Persicobacter psychrovividus: one gene and its partner. The protein of the gene in region 2 interacts with the protein of the main gene of each other region in a pairwise test. Links are inferred from orthologs where the notes say so. Each region holds a gene or a part of one and is shown on either strand. Other genes may lie near its edges. The genes, in order: accC and ribD.

Region 1 (8,406 bases), 540 kb from region 2 along the record:
TCAATACATTGAAGTACTCCACTCCTGCCGCTTTGGACATTTTCTCCAACAAGCCAGTCGTTACCACGGTCGAACAGGTAAATTCTTTGCCCGTAATTTTACCCAGCTCTTTCCAGCGACGCAAAACGTAAGCCAGCAACATGGCACCCGTCTGGTTACCGTTCAGCAACTGCCATTCACCTTTGTGATTTTTCACAGCAATACCCACACGGTCGGCGTCAGGGTCTGTCCCCATCAATACTTCCGCATCCAGTTCCTTGGCTTTAGCCAATGCCATCGACAAAGCCTCTGCTTCTTCTGGGTTTGGATATACTACCGTAGGGAAGTTACCATCGATCACGGCCTGTTCCTGTACCACATGCACATTCTCAAAGCCCATTTCTGAAAGCAATCGCGGCGTCAGGGTGTTTCCTGTTCCGTGAATTCCCGTAAAGACAATCTTCATGTCTTTTTGGTTTTTGATGGCCTCAGGAGAAAGCAAACGCGCTTTAATTTCCTTCAAGAAAGCATCATCCACCTCTTCAAGAATCGGCTCGATCAAGTCGGCATTTTTCTCGAATTTCACTTCATCAATAGAAGCAATGGCATTCACCTCTGCCACAATATTTTTGTCGTGCGGCGCCGTTACCTGGCAACCGTCATTCCAATAAGCCTTAAAGCCATTGTATTCTTTCGGGTTATGCGATGCGGTGATCACGACCCCAGATTTACAACCCAAATGGCGGATTGCAAACGATAGTTCAGGAGTTGCACGCAATTCGCTGAACAAATATACCTTGATACCATTGGCTGAGAATACCGCTGCTGTAATTTCAGCAAAGAAACGGCTGTTGTTGCGTGGATCGTAAGCCACCGCAGCACTGATCTGCTCGCCAGGATATGTTTTCAATAGATAATTCGACAAGCCCTGTGTAGCCTTACCGATGGTGTATTGGTTCATACGGTTCGAACCGACACCCATAATTCCTCGCATACCGCCCGTACCGAATTCCAAATCTTTGTAGAAAGAATCTACCAGTTCGGTATTGTCTTCGGCATTCAACATTTGCTCGATGCTCGCTTTAGAGTCAGCGTCAATTTTCATGTTCAACCATGATTGCGCTTTTTCAATAATTTGTTGTTCCATGAGATTTTTTGATGGGAAATATATCTGGAAAAAAGTAAGAACAAATCCATACAGCAGACCGAAGCAGGAGCTTCACTGCTGCACAAAAATTTTACACTTCCAAAAATAGGTGTTATTCAGACAAATAATATGATGTAGATTGTCTTTCTCCATGAATAAGTAAAAAAATCCATTATTTTCCGCATAATCACCCTAAATTATTTAAATCGAGTTCGATAAAAACCATATTTTGAGGAGCAGCATACAACTGATTTCAAACGGTTGCTGAACAAGGCCGCACTAAAGACCAAGCCGATGAAGCACCGCCTCCTTATAGGTTTTTCCGATCGGCACATACTGCTCAAGGATTTTGAGCTGATTGCCATCAAGACCTTCTACAAAGTCCATATTGACAATGAAAGATTTGTGCACCCGCATGAATTTCCCCTGTGGCAGTTTGTCCATCAGTTTGGTCAGCGACTGCAATGCCATCACTTTCATCGTCGGCGTATGGTAACGCACATATTCGCGCATCCCTTCCACATAGGCGATATCACTGACATTAATGCGGTGATATTTGTAATCCTCCTTAATCATCAAAAAGTCTTCCGTTGCAGCAGGTGTCGTGGTCGGCGCAACCTCTTTCAGGCTCATCAGTTCTTCCGCTTTCGCGACGGCCTTCATGAAACGATCCAGCGAAAAAGGCTTCAGCAGATAATCGATCGCCTGCACCTCGAAACCTTTCACGGCATGTTCGGCATAGGCGGTCGTGAAAATGACCATCGGCGGCTTGGCAAGGGCATTGAGCAATTCAAATCCTGTAAGGTCAGGCATCTGAATGTCCAAGAAAAGCAGATCAATATCGGTGCTTTTCAGCAGTTCAATGGCTTCCAAGGGGCTTTCACAAGTATCAATAAGCTCAAGGTTGGGCACCTTGCTCACATAATCTTTCAGCAACATTCGAGCAAGCAGCTCATCATCTACAATCAGGCATTTTAACTTTTGCATGGCGATTATTTTTTTGAAGGAAGGTTCAAGGATAAATGTACCAAAAAGCGGTCTTGGTCATCTTCTACCTCAAGCTGATGGGAATTCGGGTAAAGCAACGACAGCCGCCGTTCGACATTTCTCAGGCCAATTCCACCGACATTGTCCTTACGGAACGGCTGAGACGGCTTGCTGTTTTCCACCCTGAAGATCAGGGCTTCAGCTTCAAGAAACAAATTAATACGAATCCAGCCCTGCTTATCTTCAATTTTACTGTGTTTGAAGGCATTTTCCACAAAAGGGATGAATATCATGGGCGGTACGGTGGCACCACTCAGCGGCGTCTGTAGTTGCAGCTCAATATCGAGTGGCCTTTCAGACTTCAATAATTGCAGCTGAATATAATCCTGCAAATACTGCACCTCCCGATCCACAGGCACCAGTTCTGCCTTGCAATCATATAATATATAGCGTAACATATCCGACAGCTTGAGAATCATTTCTGGCGCTTTGTCGGATTTTAGGTAAGCGAGCGTGTAAATATTATTTAAGGCATTGAAAAGAAAGTGCGGATTAATCTGCGACTTCAGGAAGTTAAGCTCCGACTGCAATGTTTGTTCTCGTAGGGCGACGGCCTCTCTGCTTTTCTGAAAAGCGTATTTGGTCATTTCAAAAGCCGTGGAAAGGAACAGCACCAGCAAAAACTGCATGAATTGCGGAAAGACGGTATAATGCACAATTTGCTTCAGCGGATAACTCAAATTTGATTTCGGCCTGCGGTATCGGCGCATCTCCCGCCGGTCAATCAAATTGGAATAATGTTCCATCAGCGACTGATCCAAATGATTATAAATATAGGACACCACCACTACTGCCAGCAAGGCGCCCCCGAAATATAGCCACCATTTCCTGTCATGCAGAAAGTGGGGAATCAGGTATTTGATGTTTATGGCGATCACGATGGTCATGCCGACAATGATCAGTATCGCTTTGTAGGCAGAAAGGAAGTTGGGTAACCTTTGCGCAAAGAACGACCACATGATCAAAAAATAAAGGGACAGCAACACTGAATAGCCGATCAGCTCGCCAAGGCGGGAATGTTGAGATAAAGGATGACTTTTTTGCTTCATGATTTAAAGATACATGGATGCTACTATTCTTTCCAAAAAAATCAATGAATGGCAGTTTTTGGTCAATGAAGAAATATTTATTACCCACAGGTTTCTTTGAAGAGGTTTATACAAAGGTCGATTACAAATCAATAGAGTGCATAAGACCTTCAGGGAGTCTATCGCGTGACTCTGTCTCGTGATAGGAAAATTCAGGTAAGCGCTATCAGGGGCTGTTACACAACCATAACCTGATTTTATATCACGAAATTTTATTTGGCCACTGTACGGGCAGACCCAATGTCATTAAGTTAAGGATTTTGAGGGACACAGGTCTAAATTTGAAATGCTCGTAGAGGCGTTATTCTTAACGACTCACGTAACAATTTGAATAAATCTAAGAGGAAACCTATAAAATCACCATTGAATTAGACGTTAAAAATAACGTCTCTACAGGATAATGCGCTTAACTTAATGACATTGCGGGCAGACCTGTGTGTCTGCCCAAATCATCATAAATTTTGTATCGTTTGGATACACACACGGGTGCATCCGTACAGCTCACGAAATAATCTTTTGTGCTAAATCCATAGAACTGAGTTGTGCGACAGCCCCTGATGGCAAAAGTGTTTACCCTCCTACTGTGATGCACTCAAATCAATATCCAAAATAAAAAAATCACGGCAACCCTCTAAATCAAGGTAATCATGGATTATAATTCCTTACAACATGATCTTAAAAACAAAAAAACCGATAAGCAGGAGCCTATCGGTTTAAATTATTTATAATATTTTAGGTCAGGCGCATAAGCCAGGCCCTACCATATTTGCTATTTTGTTTAATCTTTCAAAGATTCGAAGTCGAAATCCTCCAAAAACTTGGTGGTGAAATGTCCCGTCTTGAAGGTCGGGTCATCCATCAGCTTGAGGTGGAAAGGAATCGTTGTTTTGATCCCTTCGATGACAAACTCCTGCAATGCACGCTTCATACGAATAATGGCGCGCTCACGGGTTTGTGCCGTAACGATCAATTTGGCGATCATCGAATCGTAGTTTGGTGGAATGGTGTAGCCAGCATAAACATGCGAGTCCACACGTACACCACGTCCGCCAGGGAAATGAAGGTTGGTGATTTTTCCAGGTGACGGACGGAAGTCACGGCCTGGATCCTCAGCATTGATTCGACACTCCATAGACACGCGCTCAGGGTAACGATCGGAAGCCGAAACTGGCTGACCTGCCGCCATTTTGATCTGATCTTTGATCAAATCCACTCCAGTTACCTCTTCAGTAATAGGGTGTTCCACCTGAATACGGGTGTTCATCTCCATGAAGTAGAAATCTCCATGCTTGTCCACCAAAAACTCTACCGTACCTGCGCCTTCGTACTTCACCGCCTCTGCAGCTTTCACTGCCGAACGGCCCATACGCTCACGCAAATCCTGATCCAAAGCCGGAGAAGGGGTTTCCTCTACCAACTTCTGGTGACGACGCTGAATGGAACAATCACGCTCAGAAAGGTGAATCGCTCTTCCCGTGCTGTCGCCTAAAACCTGGATTTCCACATGGCGAGGCTCTTCAATGAATTTCTCCAAATAAAGGCCGTCATTACCAAAGGCTGCCGCAGATTCGCGGCGGGCATCGTGCCATCCTTTTACAAACTCATCGTCGTTGTTGGCCAGGCGCATTCCGCGTCCGCCACCACCGGCGGTAGCTTTAAGGATTACAGGGTAACCCATTTCTTTGGCCAATCCAAGACCTTGCTCTACAGAATCCAACAGGCCTTCAGAACCAGGAATGGTCGGTACACCTGCGGCTTTCATAGTCGCTTTGGCGGTTGCTTTATCGCCCATCCCCTGAATCATTTCAGGAGAAGCACCGATAAATTTAATATCATAATCACGACAGATCTGGCTGAATTCTGCATTTTCAGACAAGAATCCATAACCTGGGTGAATAGCATCTGCATTGGTAATTTCCGCCGCAGAGATAATATTCTGAATTTTCAGATAAGAAGCGTTCGATGGTGCAGGACCGATACATACCGCTTCGTCTGCAAATTTCACATGTAAACTTTCCTTATCAGCAGTAGAATAAACTGCAACCGTTTTGATGCCCATCTCGCGACAGGTGCGAATCACACGCATGGCGATTTCGCCGCGATTGGCAATCAGAATTTTCTTAAACACGATGATTGAATTTAAGGTCAATAAAAATGTCCGACATTGGGTACCCAAAAATCAGCAGGGCGCACCAGTGAATAAAAAAAGCCCAAACCGTAGTCCAGGCTTTTAAATTATTTCGTCGGATCTACCAAGAAAAGTGGGGTATCAAACTCTACAGGAGTAGCGTCGTCTACCAAAATTTCTACGATTGTACCGCTTACTTCAGATTCAATCTCATTGAAAAGCTTCATGGCCTCAATGATACATACCGTCTGACCTGCCGAAATCTTGTCACCTACATTCGCGAAGGCTGGAGATTCTGGATTGGCAGACTTGTAAAAAGTACCAATCATTGGTGCTTTAATCGTTACCAAATTAGCATTGGTCTCTGCTGCTGGCGCTGCTGCCGGCGCAGGAGTTGAGGCTGGTACCTGGGACACTACGGGTGCTGGAGCGGCTGCCGGCGCAGCTGCTGCTGCAGCGACGGTTTCTACTACGCGAGTAGGTTGCTCTGGCTCACGAACGACAGAAATTTTAAATTCTTCCGTTTCAATTTTTACCTCGTTAAGTCCTGACTTAGAGATAAAGTCAATCAGGCTTTTAATCTCTGATGGTTTCATAGGGTTATTATACTTTTACACGTTCCACATACGATCTCGTACGCGTATCGACTTTTATCGTATCCCCTTGGTTAATGAATAGGGGTACTTGAATTTCAGCACCAGTTTCCATGGTGGCTGGTTTAGTAGCATTTGTCGCGGTATCGCCTTTAATACCTGGCTCAGTGTAAGTTACCTCCAAAACCACATGAGCAGCAAGCTCACAAAGCAATGGACGCTCTTCCTCAGCCAAGAATAAAATCTCTACCATTTCGCCTTCTTTCATCAAGTCGGCATTATCTACAGACTCTACTGGAAGATTTACAGACTCCCAAGTATTGGTGTCCATAAAGTTCAAACCGAAATCATCGGTGTAAGAAAATTGGTGCTGACGACGCTCAATACGTACTGGATCAATTTTATGACCAGAAGAGAACGTATTATCGATCGTCTTTCCTGTCACTACATTTTTCATCTTCGTACGTACGAAAGCTGGGCCTTTCCCTGGCTTAACGTGCTGGAAATCAGTAATAATGTATAATCCAGATTTGAATTTAATACATAATCCGTTTTTAATATCAGCGGTAGTTGCCATTATTTATATCTTAAATTTTCTAATAGTTTCTTTCTAAGTAAGGAAACTCACCATTCATACACCTATTTCTCAACGGCGCATAAAAGTAAGGTTTATCCTTTATTTCAGCAAAATAGAAGCCAATTATTTTGAATCGTACCCCCATTTAAGGTAAACTGACCCCCAGGTGAAGCCGCCACCGAAGGCTGCAAGAATCAGGTTGTCACCCTTTTTGAGTTTCTTCTCATAATCCCACAAACACAAAGGAATAGTGGCGTTGGTGGTATTGCCGTAGCGGTCGATGTTCATCATCACCTTCTCCACTGGCAAACCTACACGGCGGCGAGTGGCATCAATGATTCGCAAGTTGGCCTGATGAGGCACCAGGTAAGAGATTTCTTCAGGAGCAAGCTGGTTGCGCTCAACAATCTCGGCAGAAACATCAGCCATTTTTGTTACTGCAAATTTAAACACCGTAGACCCTTCCTGATGGATGGTATGCTCGTTGGCGTCGATGGTTTCATGGGTTGAAGGACGGCGGCTACCTCCTGCTTTCATATGCAAGTAAGGCTCTCCGACACCATCAGCCTGTAATTCGCTGTCGATAACACCCACTGCTTCTTCTGTAGGCTCAAGCATTACTGCTGCGGCACCATCACCAAAAAGCACACAGGTTGAGCGGTTGTTATAATCAATGATCGAGGACATTTTATCGGCACCGACCACAACCACTTTTTTGTATTTTCCAGTCTCAATGAACTGAGACCCTGTTACCAAACCGTACAAAAAGCCAGAACATGCAGCATTCAAATCAAAACCAAAAGCATTCTTTGCACCTACCCCGTTGGCAATGATATTTGCCGTCGCAGGAAAGAACATATCTGGTGTAACAGTACAGCAAAGCACCAAATCCACCTCTTCAGGGGCGGTGTTTGTTTTCTCCAAAAGGCCTTTAACGGCCTCAATACCCATTACCGAAGACCCTTGGTCTTCACCTTTTAAGAATCGACGTTCTTTAATTCCTGTTCGGGAAACGATCCATTCGTCATTGGTGTCCACATATTTCGCCCACTCTTTGTTGTCCATCACAAAGTCAGGAACATATCCGTGAACTCCCGACACCATTGCGTTTAATTTTTTCATGCCTGAAGGTAAAGTCTTTATGCTTTGCAGCAAATCTGCTAATTAATCAAATAATAACCGTCCGCATACAGGACCTCAGCAAATAAAAAATAGTTACTCAGGGACGGTATGCAGGCCGTAACTAAAAGTATTTTTGAGGAAACTCCCCAGCACGCTTACTGTGCCTGGCCTCCAATAAAAATAAGCTTCCTTCCCAAAAGTCGGGCAGGAAACCATCACTAATAGTAATTGACAAATATAGAAGAAAAATGATTGATTTCTCGAAAATATTCATCAATGTTCTCCCCCATATTTGGCGAAGGAACGTTTAAGGCAAAAAAAAGCCCCACTTATCTAATAAGTTGGGGCTTTTTGAAAGTTTTCGTAGAAAACAATTAAATCGCAGCTTCTGATTTTTCGATGTAAACCTGACCTTTGTAGTAAAGTTTACCTTCCAACCAGTATGCACGGTGACGTACGTGAGTTTCTCCTGTTGTAGGACAAACAGACAACGTTACAGGCTCTGCTTTATAATGTGTTCTTCTTTTATCTCTTCTTGTTTTGGAGATCTTTCGTTTAGGATGTGCCATTGCTCTAAATAATTATTAGGATTCACCAACTATTTTTTCTTCAATTTTTTTAATGCCTCCCAGCGCGGGTCAACAGGCTGGTCGTCATCTTCAGCTTCATCCGTAGTCTCCTCAGACTCTTCATCCACATCTGACTGGTACACCAGTTTGCCATCC
Region 2 (8,290 bases):
TTTGGCCTGATAGTCATTGTAAGTAGGGAGGAAAGGCAAGCCCAACACGGAAAACAGAAACTGCAAATAGGATCTTCTTGCACTGAGGATGAAGGTGGTGTTTTCTGCCAGTGGACCTTCGAGTGTTACCCCAAGATCGCTGGCGCCCACAATTCCATTGAAGGTAAGTTGATCGTCGCGGCCATCTTTTTGCTCAAATTCAAATACAGAACTCAAAGCATTGCCGCGGTTGGCAGGAAATGCACCACTGTAAAATTCTACCTCACGAATAAAATCCACATTAATAATGCCCACAGGTCCACCTGAGGCTCCTTGTGTTGCAAAGTGGTTGATGTTTGGAATCTCGATACCGTCCAGGTAAAAGCGGTTTTCATTCGGTGCCCCTCCACGAATCAGAATGTCGTTCCTGAAAGAGGCGGAAGATGCTACCCCAGGCAAGGACTGCACCACTTTACTGATGTCGCGGTTACCTCCAGGGTTTCTTTTAATTTCATTGGTGCCAATGGTTCTCAGCGATAGCGGGGACTCCATTTTTCGCTCAAAGCCCTTAGCGGTAACCTCCACGCCTTCAAGCTGTGTAGCGTCTTCTGTCAGGGGGAATTTTACAATGGCTGGCCGCGAGTTGGTAACTTCGACCTCAAAAATGACTTTCGGCTTGTAGCCAACATAGCTCACCTCAAGGTTAAACAAACCAGGCGTCAGGGCAGTGAATTCAAATTTCCCGTTGATGTCAGTTACAACACCAGTAGTGGTGCCCTGAATAACCACGTTCGCAAAGGGAATAGGCTCGTTGGTGAGCTGATTGAATACTTCTCCTCGGATAATACCGTTTTGCGCTTGGCTGATAAAGCTGACAAAAAATAGCAGGATAGAAAACAGTAGGGATTTCATGATGGTATGAAGTCAGAAAATAGCGTTGATGTTGTTTTAGGTTATTTAAGTTTACGTGTAAGGTAAATTTAGTTGAGTATTTATCAATAATATTTTAACTATTTTTATCAATGAGCTGATAGAGTTTAGTTATGTCTAATTAATCGACCGAAAAAGTTAAACAAAAAAAAGAGCGCCATTACCCTTAATGGGGCTGGTGCTCTTTAGTAATATTTTATCAACAGATCGTTGTGTTAGCGCAATGGTTGGCGCTCGAGTGGCATAGTCATACAACGCGGGCCACCAAGCCCTCTTGAAAGTTCTGAGGATTTGATCTCCAGGACTTCTACACCAGCTTCTTTCAATGCCCTGTTGGTATACTTGTTTCGGTCATAAGTAATGACACGGCGCGGGCCAATGGCAAAAACATTAGCACCATCATACCACTGCTCGCGGGAAGCGTATTCAGGGTAACCTTGTGCAGTGCCAATCACTTCAAGATGTGGGATTTCCTGTTTCAGCAGGTCGATAATGGATTTGTTGACCACCTCTTCTTCGAGAATCACCTCCCCGTTACTGTCTACCCCTTTTTGGCGGTAGATGTAGGTGGTCAGGTTCATTTCCATCGCATCAGGATAAGTAACGATCAGGTTTTCATCAATCATGGTGAATACCGTATCGAGGTGCATGAAATTGCGTCGTGCAGGCAGGTGTACCTCATATACCCGCTCCACATTGCTGTTCGCCAGGGCATGTTTCGCCACTTGCTTGATCGCCTTGGGGTCGGTACGCTCGGAGTTACCAATGGCCAACGCTTTTTCAGAAAGCACAATGACATCGCCACCTTCAATACATGGTGTTTCAGGGCTGCCATCATGCTCATAAGCATTGACATAGTTGTTCTTGAACTGTGGGTGGTGAGCAAAAATCATTTGCATGATATCGGACTCCCGCTGGCGGCCAGGGTATTTCATATGGCTTGAGATGACCCCCGACTGAATTACTGCTGCAGGGTCCCGCATAAAATAACTGTTAGGACTTGGGGTAATCAAAAAGTCCAGGTCGCCTAAATCAGCCAATGCATCTGGGCGCCACTTTCTTCTCAGGTGCTTCATGCGAATGCCTGAAGTAAGTGCTGTGGTTGCCTCGGCAAGCGACAGGTGCGCCAGAAGGTCTTCAGCAACATGTGCGTAGCCCTTTACTGCCAAGGCAGATTTGTAGGCATTCAGGCGAAGCTTTTCATCTTTCATTACATCCTGAAGGAGCCCTTCCAGACGGAAAACTTTAGCGTTGGTGTTGAGTCTTACCAAAGCGCGGAACTCATCGTGTTCGCGTTGAATTTGCTCCAGGTAGGGAACGTCTTCAAAGAGGAATTCTTTGATATTATCAGGAGTAAGCATCTCCAGCTCAAAGCCAGGGCGGTGCATAATTACACCATTAAGTACTCCGAATTCAGACTGCAATTTCAGCTCCATAAAATTTTATGTTTATAAGTAAGCGTCCTGTATGAGCATGCCATACAGTGCACGTTTCGATAGATCTAATAAAAATACACTCTCAGGTTAAATTGGTGAGCATATTAAAAGTTCAATTTGATTCGAATTTAAAGTTTATTGGCTAAAATAGCCATTAATTTCTCCAAATACAGTTGGTCTGTCGGGTCAAAATCATTCAGCTGATCACTGTCTACATCAAGGATCATGGCAACGTTTTGGCCTTTAAATACAGGAACGACGATTTCAGATTTACTGTCTGATGAACAGGCAATATGCCCAGGAAATTGTTCTACATCAGGTACCAGAAGGGTTTGTGCTTCTGCCCATGCGCTTCCACATACGCCGCGGCCTTTCGGTATGCGGGTACAGGCGATAGGTCCCTGATATGGCCCAAGCACCAGCTGATCTTCTTTCACGATGTAAAAACCTACCCAAAAGAAATCGAAGGCTTGTTTGAGTGCCCCAGCGATATTGCTCAGGTTGGCAATCAGGTCGTCTTCATAACTGATCAGTGCCTCAATCTGAGGAAGCAATTGTTCGTACTGATCCGCTTTTGTACTGTTACGGTCAATCAATAAGCTTTCGGCCATAATATATTTTTTGTTCGTATAGTTATTTTTTATTGTACCAAATCGACAGTCTGTCGTTGAGGATGTATTTTTCTTCGGCAAGTTGCCCTTTTATCTTGGGGGCAAGAATGCCACTGCCGAAGGTGGCTGTTGCTGTAAAAATTCGCGCTTCATCCCAAAGGTCAGCTTGCATTATCTGATTGAGCAAACCAGCACCACCTTCGATAAATACCGAATGGATTTTTTGCTGATATAGGTCGCTCATGAGCTGTTCAAGAAAATGCTCCTTTTTCAATGCAATGAAAGTTGTATTCCCAACGACGCCATTTTTTGTGAAATTATAGCAACGGGTAGGTTGTGTTCCCTGAAAAAGGTGAAGGGTATTGGGGAGCACAAGGTTACGATCAATAACCACCCTGATCGGGTCTTGCCCTTTCCACAAGCGGGCATTGAGCACGGGATTGTCGTAAAGTGCGGTATTTCTGCCCACCATAATGGCCTGCTCTTCAGTGCGCCATTTATGTACCAAAGTACGCGAATGAATATTGCTGATCCATTTGGAATCGTAATTTTCTCTTGCCACAAAACCGTCCTGCGTCTGTGCCCATTTCAAAACGACATAAGGGCGCTTTTTCTCCATGAAGGTGAAAAAACGGCGGTTCATCTCCCGTGCTTCCTGTTCCATGACTCCCGTGACCACCTCAATGCCCGATTCAATCATACGATGGAGCCCACTGCCAGCTACTTCAGGGTTGGAGTCTGTGGCAGCCACCACCACCCGCTTTAATTGGTGCTTGATTAACAGATCGGCACAGGGAGGGGTTTTCCCGTGGTGAGCGCAGGGTTCGAGGGTTACGTAGGCAGTGGCTTCAGGGAGCAACTGTTTGTTTTTTACATCGGCAATAGCCCGTACTTCGGCATGTCCTTCTCCTGCCCGCTGATGCCACCCTTCGCCAATAATTTTCCCCTGATGCACAATAACGCACCCCACAATAGGATTGGGGTAGGTTGTGCCAAGCCCGAGTTTTGCCAACTCAATAGCACGGTTCATAAACTTTTGGTCTTCAGTCATCTTTTTATAAATCAAGCGGGCACAGGACAAGCCCAGGTTAGAATTATACCAATGGGGGCCAAAATAAGTTTTTTTTCGCCATTAGAAGCTAAAATTTTAGAGATTTTCCTTTCTGTCAATTTACTTTGCAGTTCTAAATCTTGAGATGACTCAAAAGAGATAACCTACAACGATGGAGCATAAATATAAAAGGATTGAAGATTCACGCATAGAAATCAAGCAGCTGATGTTGCCTTCAAACGCGAATTTTAGTGGGAAAATTCACGGGGGGCATATATTGTCGTTGATGGATCAGGTGGCTTTTGCCTGCGCATCCAAGCATTCAGAAACCTATTGTGTGACTGCTGCGGTAGAGCGCGTCGAGTTTCTGCACCCCATAGAGGTGGGGGAGTTGGTATCGATGAAAGCACAAATCAATTATGTTGGCAGAACGTCGATGATTGTGGGGATTCGTGTGGAGTCTGAGGATATTAAGACGGGCACTGTAAAGCATTGTAATTCGTCGTATTTTACAATGGTGGCCAAGGATGAGCAGGGGAAAACAACCGCTGTACCAGGGCTGGTCATCAATTCTGAGAATGCTATTCGACGATTTTTGCGGGCGGCACATAAGGTAAGCTACCTGAAGACGAAAATTGAGAAGTTTAATAGCCGAAAGGTGGAGGAGTTTATGGACGAGGTTTACCTGAGTCAGCTGAAACTCTTTAATGTGAAAATTGAGCTGGATCAGAAAGATTAAAAAAAAGCGGTAAGGACAGATTTTCCTTACCGCTTTTTTGATCTACAGGGGTAGGTATTTCCTCCTGCTGAAGCCTGATATTTATTGTTTGCTGCTTATCAGGACTCTCTTTTACTTAATTCAGCACCACCGTTGACTTCCACATCCACGGTCAGGTGGTCGTGCCCGTCAGCTTTATAGAACAAGTGCGCTCCCCCGTCGGCTTCTCCTTTAATCAGGCTTGAAGCATTCACCCATGCATTGGCGGCGTCGATCAATTTTACCTCGTATTTTTCTGCTTCAACAGGCACATTCAAACTCGCGCCTTCAACAGGTTCGTGGCAAAATTTTGAAGCGCCTTTGGCTTCCACCGAGATGGTATTGAAACTATTACCCGACAGGTTACATACCGCACGGTCAGCGAGTTTAATTTCCGCTTCCTGACCAATAACAGTCGGCAGGTTGATGATCGCATTGTTCTTCACATCAGTGTTTGAGGTTTGTGTACAGTCGATGATCAGCTTAGGGACTGCCACATTTTCAGCCGCAAAAACTTTTGCCGAGTCTTTGGCAGTGATGGTCATGGGCTCGAAGCTGAAATAGGTTTTTGAAAAATCTACCTTCGCCTCGTTGGTTACGATCAGTTCATGGATCATTTTGGCACTCAGGGTAATTTGCAACTGATCGATCGCAGCACCCTCGGCAAGATAAATACTCAGGTGATTGTCATTAATTTTGAAATGCAGATTGGAGAGCTCCCCAAATCCGCTGACCTGCGCTTTGCTTTCAGAAGCATTTTGGATGTTCAGGTGCAGGTGCTGTCCAATTTCTACGGAAGTAAAATTCCCCAATGGGACCTCAAGGCTCGATGGGCTTGGAGCAGGGCTGTCGGAGCAGCTGCTGAAGATGGCCGATAAAACGATCAGGCAGAGGAATAGAGGGTTACTTATTTTTTTCATGGTGTAAAGATCAATATGAAATAGCCGACAACAAGGGTTAATGGGGCTGTCGGATTAATTTGTAGGGCAAAGATATAAAAATTCAGGTATTTGAAGTATCCCGAATGATGATGATTAAAGCCAAAAAAAGCAATGCTAAAATAACATTGCTTTTGGGATTTTAAAGAAGGGTTCAGTCTACGCTAAAGCGAAAGGTCTTTGATGAATTTTTCAGCACCATTATGAAGTTCTACAGTGGGAGTATAGCCATGATTCACATAATAAATTTGCGCACCATTGTTGGCTGTTCCTTTGATGTCCTCTGTGGCATCCACCCAGAGTTTGGCACCAGTATCAATGTTCAGGTCGTAAAGGGGTGCTTTGAGTGGGGCCTTGCTGTCAGGAATGAAATCATCATTCGAGGTTTCATTGAACAGGGCACCGTTTCTTGCGCTGATGGTCACTGTGGAACTTGCATTCCCTTGAATATTGGTATGGGCTCCAGTATCCATGGTGAGTTGTGCGCTGTGGGTTTCAAGGTCAGCGATGAATAAACTTGCGCCATTTTTAGTGTTCAGCTTCAACTCGTCCTTGACCAGTAGTTGGTCTTCAAAATTAACAATACTGTGGGTATCGATGTCCAGGTTGGCTTGATCTTCTGTGGTAATTGCCCCTTTAAGCAGGACATCGGCTTGGTTATGGACATATAATCTTTTGAGATCATAACCGAGGTGGATGGTCGTTTTTCCTTCAATTTCTTCTCCTTGTCGGGGCTTGATCATCAGTACGCCATCTTTTACGGCATAGTCCAACTCATTAAAATCACCATTGCTGATATCCACCGAGTAGCTGCCGTCCTGAATAACCGTTACGGGGAAGTCTCGACCCGTGGCATCAATTTCCACACTGTGAAAAGGCGACATATGTTCTCCTGTGGGGTTGTCGTTGGTGGTACATGCTGAAAGGGCTACCACAGCGAGGGCAACAATCATCAGGCTTGAGAATATCTTTTTCATGTTCATTTTTTATGGTTAAGGGCATAAAAACAAACACTGTGCAAGTGTAAATTATTCCTTGAAAATAGGGGGAGAGTATGAATCAGAGGCATGATAATCAAAGCAATCGGCAAAAAAATAGCTGAAAGCAGTTTCATGAAAGCGTGGGCGCGGGAGTGTGCTACTTACGATAGGGGAAGTTTGATATTCTTTTTTCGGAGGGATACACTCTCCAATTATTCTTTTTCCTCTTCAGGCTTGCCACTCATGATATACCACAGAATAATCCCTCCTGCGGTGAAAGGAGTGATGAAGGCCAATGAAATGAGGAAAGCCAGCAGGCCGTCTTCGAGCATCATACTTAATAGGTTTCAGTTGGAAAAATAGGGCGTGCGCTTATGGGGCAATTCGCACTGCAGCCTTGTTCCAGCCAATAGTTTGTTGTTGGTAGTTTTGGCATGGTAATAATATGCAGGTGCGAGACCTTTTCCTCAATTTTCACTGCCTGGTCTGTAAGATAATTGTGTCTGGCAGTTGAAAATCCACTCACAAAAACACAGCGCATGCAAATATTGAGACTCTTAAACCCCTTTGCTAATGGGGTTAAATCACAAGGCGCACTATTCATTAATTTAGGGGAAATCTTCCGAAAGTCAAAGATTATTTTACAGCTTTGGTAACGCCGAAGCATGGGCTGAAGGGACGCTGCAATTTTGTTGATGGTGCTGTATTGGCAGCAGGCATGAAAGGTAATGGTGAAAATAGGATTTTTGTCTTCCGATAGGCATATGTCAAAATCGTTACCCTGAATTAAGTTGCTCATATTCAATTGTTTGTCAATTATCTTTATAGTTGGAACTTTATTTACGCTACTTGGGTTGGTTAAATGTACTTTTCAGTGGTTGGATTAATTTTGTACGATATTTGATGCAGGATAGGGGTAGTGCGAGCATCAATGCCTTATTTTGGGGTAAATCGCGTGCAGGATTGAGGGGATAATTTGTAAATTGCAGCATGGAAAAAGCATTCAATGGCGCGAAAGCGCTAAAAAATTATATAGCGGAGGCACTGACCCCCATTTTAGGGGATCGTGAAGCTGAAAGTGTTACCTTTGGATTACTCGAAGACCTTTTTGAAATTGATAAGATGAAGGTGATGACCAATGAGCGTTTGTCATTGCTTGAAGAGGAGTATGATGAATTGTGGGATGCTGTGGAGGAATTGAAGCAGGGGGTGCCCTTGCAGCATGTTACAGGAGTTGCGCCTTTTTATGGCCATAAGTTTATCGTCAATGAACATACCCTGGTGCCACGCCCCGAAACCGAAGAGTTGATCAAGTTGATCTTGGATGAGAATAAAGACAACGAGCTTTACAACATTCTTGATATTGGTACGGGTACAGGCTGTATTCCTATTTCCCTTGATTTGGAGATGCCACATTGCGATGCTTTTGCGGTGGATATTTCCGAGAAAGCCCTGTTTGTTGCCCGACGCAATGCAGTATATTTGGATGCAGCGGTGAGTTTTGAACAAATGGATGTACTGAAGGATGAGCTGCCTTTTGATCAGCAGTTTGAGATTATTGTCAGCAACCCACCTTATATCTGCGATAAGGAAAAAGCGGACATGGAT

What was found.
Region 1: the proteins of ribD (region 2) and accC interact in binary tests that used the Escherichia coli proteins (3 or more experiments, as listed by UniProt). The link is inferred for Persicobacter psychrovividus from one-to-one orthologs.

The regions. Positions count from the first base shown.
Region 1 is NZ_AP025292.1:1,002,436-1,010,841, reverse strand. The notes cover bases 3,215-6,111. They hold accC (acetyl-CoA carboxylase biotin carboxylase subunit), read right to left. Parts: upstream 5,390-6,111; coding sequence 4,040-5,389; downstream 3,215-4,039. Other genes in these bases: efp (elongation factor P), read right to left, coding at 5,993-6,111; accB (acetyl-CoA carboxylase biotin carboxyl carrier protein), read right to left, coding at 5,497-5,985; AABK40_RS04635 (sensor histidine kinase), read right to left, coding at 3,215-3,222. Outside these bases: AABK40_RS04645 (phospho-sugar mutase), read right to left, coding at 1-1,126; AABK40_RS04640 (LytR/AlgR family response regulator transcription factor), read right to left, coding at 1,406-2,113; more of AABK40_RS04635, read right to left, coding at 2,119-3,214; more of efp, read right to left, coding at 6,112-6,559; AABK40_RS04615 (beta-ketoacyl-ACP synthase III), read right to left, coding at 6,683-7,681; rpmF (50S ribosomal protein L32), read right to left, coding at 8,056-8,250; AABK40_RS04605 (YceD family protein), read right to left, coding at 8,280-8,406. UniProt on the Escherichia coli protein: This protein is a component of the acetyl coenzyme A carboxylase complex; first, biotin carboxylase catalyzes the carboxylation of the carrier protein and then the transcarboxylase transfers the carboxyl group to form malonyl-CoA.
Region 2 is NZ_AP025292.1:459,726-468,015, forward strand. What follows is about bases 1,994-4,774. They hold ribD (bifunctional diaminohydroxyphosphoribosylaminopyrimidine deaminase/5-amino-6-(5-phosphoribosylamino)uracil reductase RibD), read right to left. Parts: upstream 4,008-4,774; coding sequence 2,979-4,007; downstream 1,994-2,978. Other genes in these bases: AABK40_RS01975 (arginine deiminase), read right to left, coding at 1,994-2,345; AABK40_RS01980 (GAF domain-containing protein), read right to left, coding at 2,474-2,956; AABK40_RS01990 (acyl-CoA thioesterase), read left to right, coding at 4,180-4,746. Also shown: AABK40_RS01970 (TonB-dependent receptor), read right to left, coding at 1-891; more of AABK40_RS01975, read right to left, coding at 1,125-1,993; AABK40_RS01995 (GIN domain-containing protein), read right to left, coding at 4,845-5,684; AABK40_RS02000 (GIN domain-containing protein), read right to left, coding at 5,867-6,679; AABK40_RS02005 (hypothetical protein), read right to left, coding at 6,895-7,017; AABK40_RS02010 (hypothetical protein), read right to left, coding at 7,020-7,481; prmC (peptide chain release factor N(5)-glutamine methyltransferase), read left to right, coding at 7,673-8,290. UniProt on the Escherichia coli protein: Converts 2,5-diamino-6-(ribosylamino)-4(3h)-pyrimidinone 5'-phosphate into 5-amino-6-(ribosylamino)-2,4(1h,3h)-pyrimidinedione 5'-phosphate.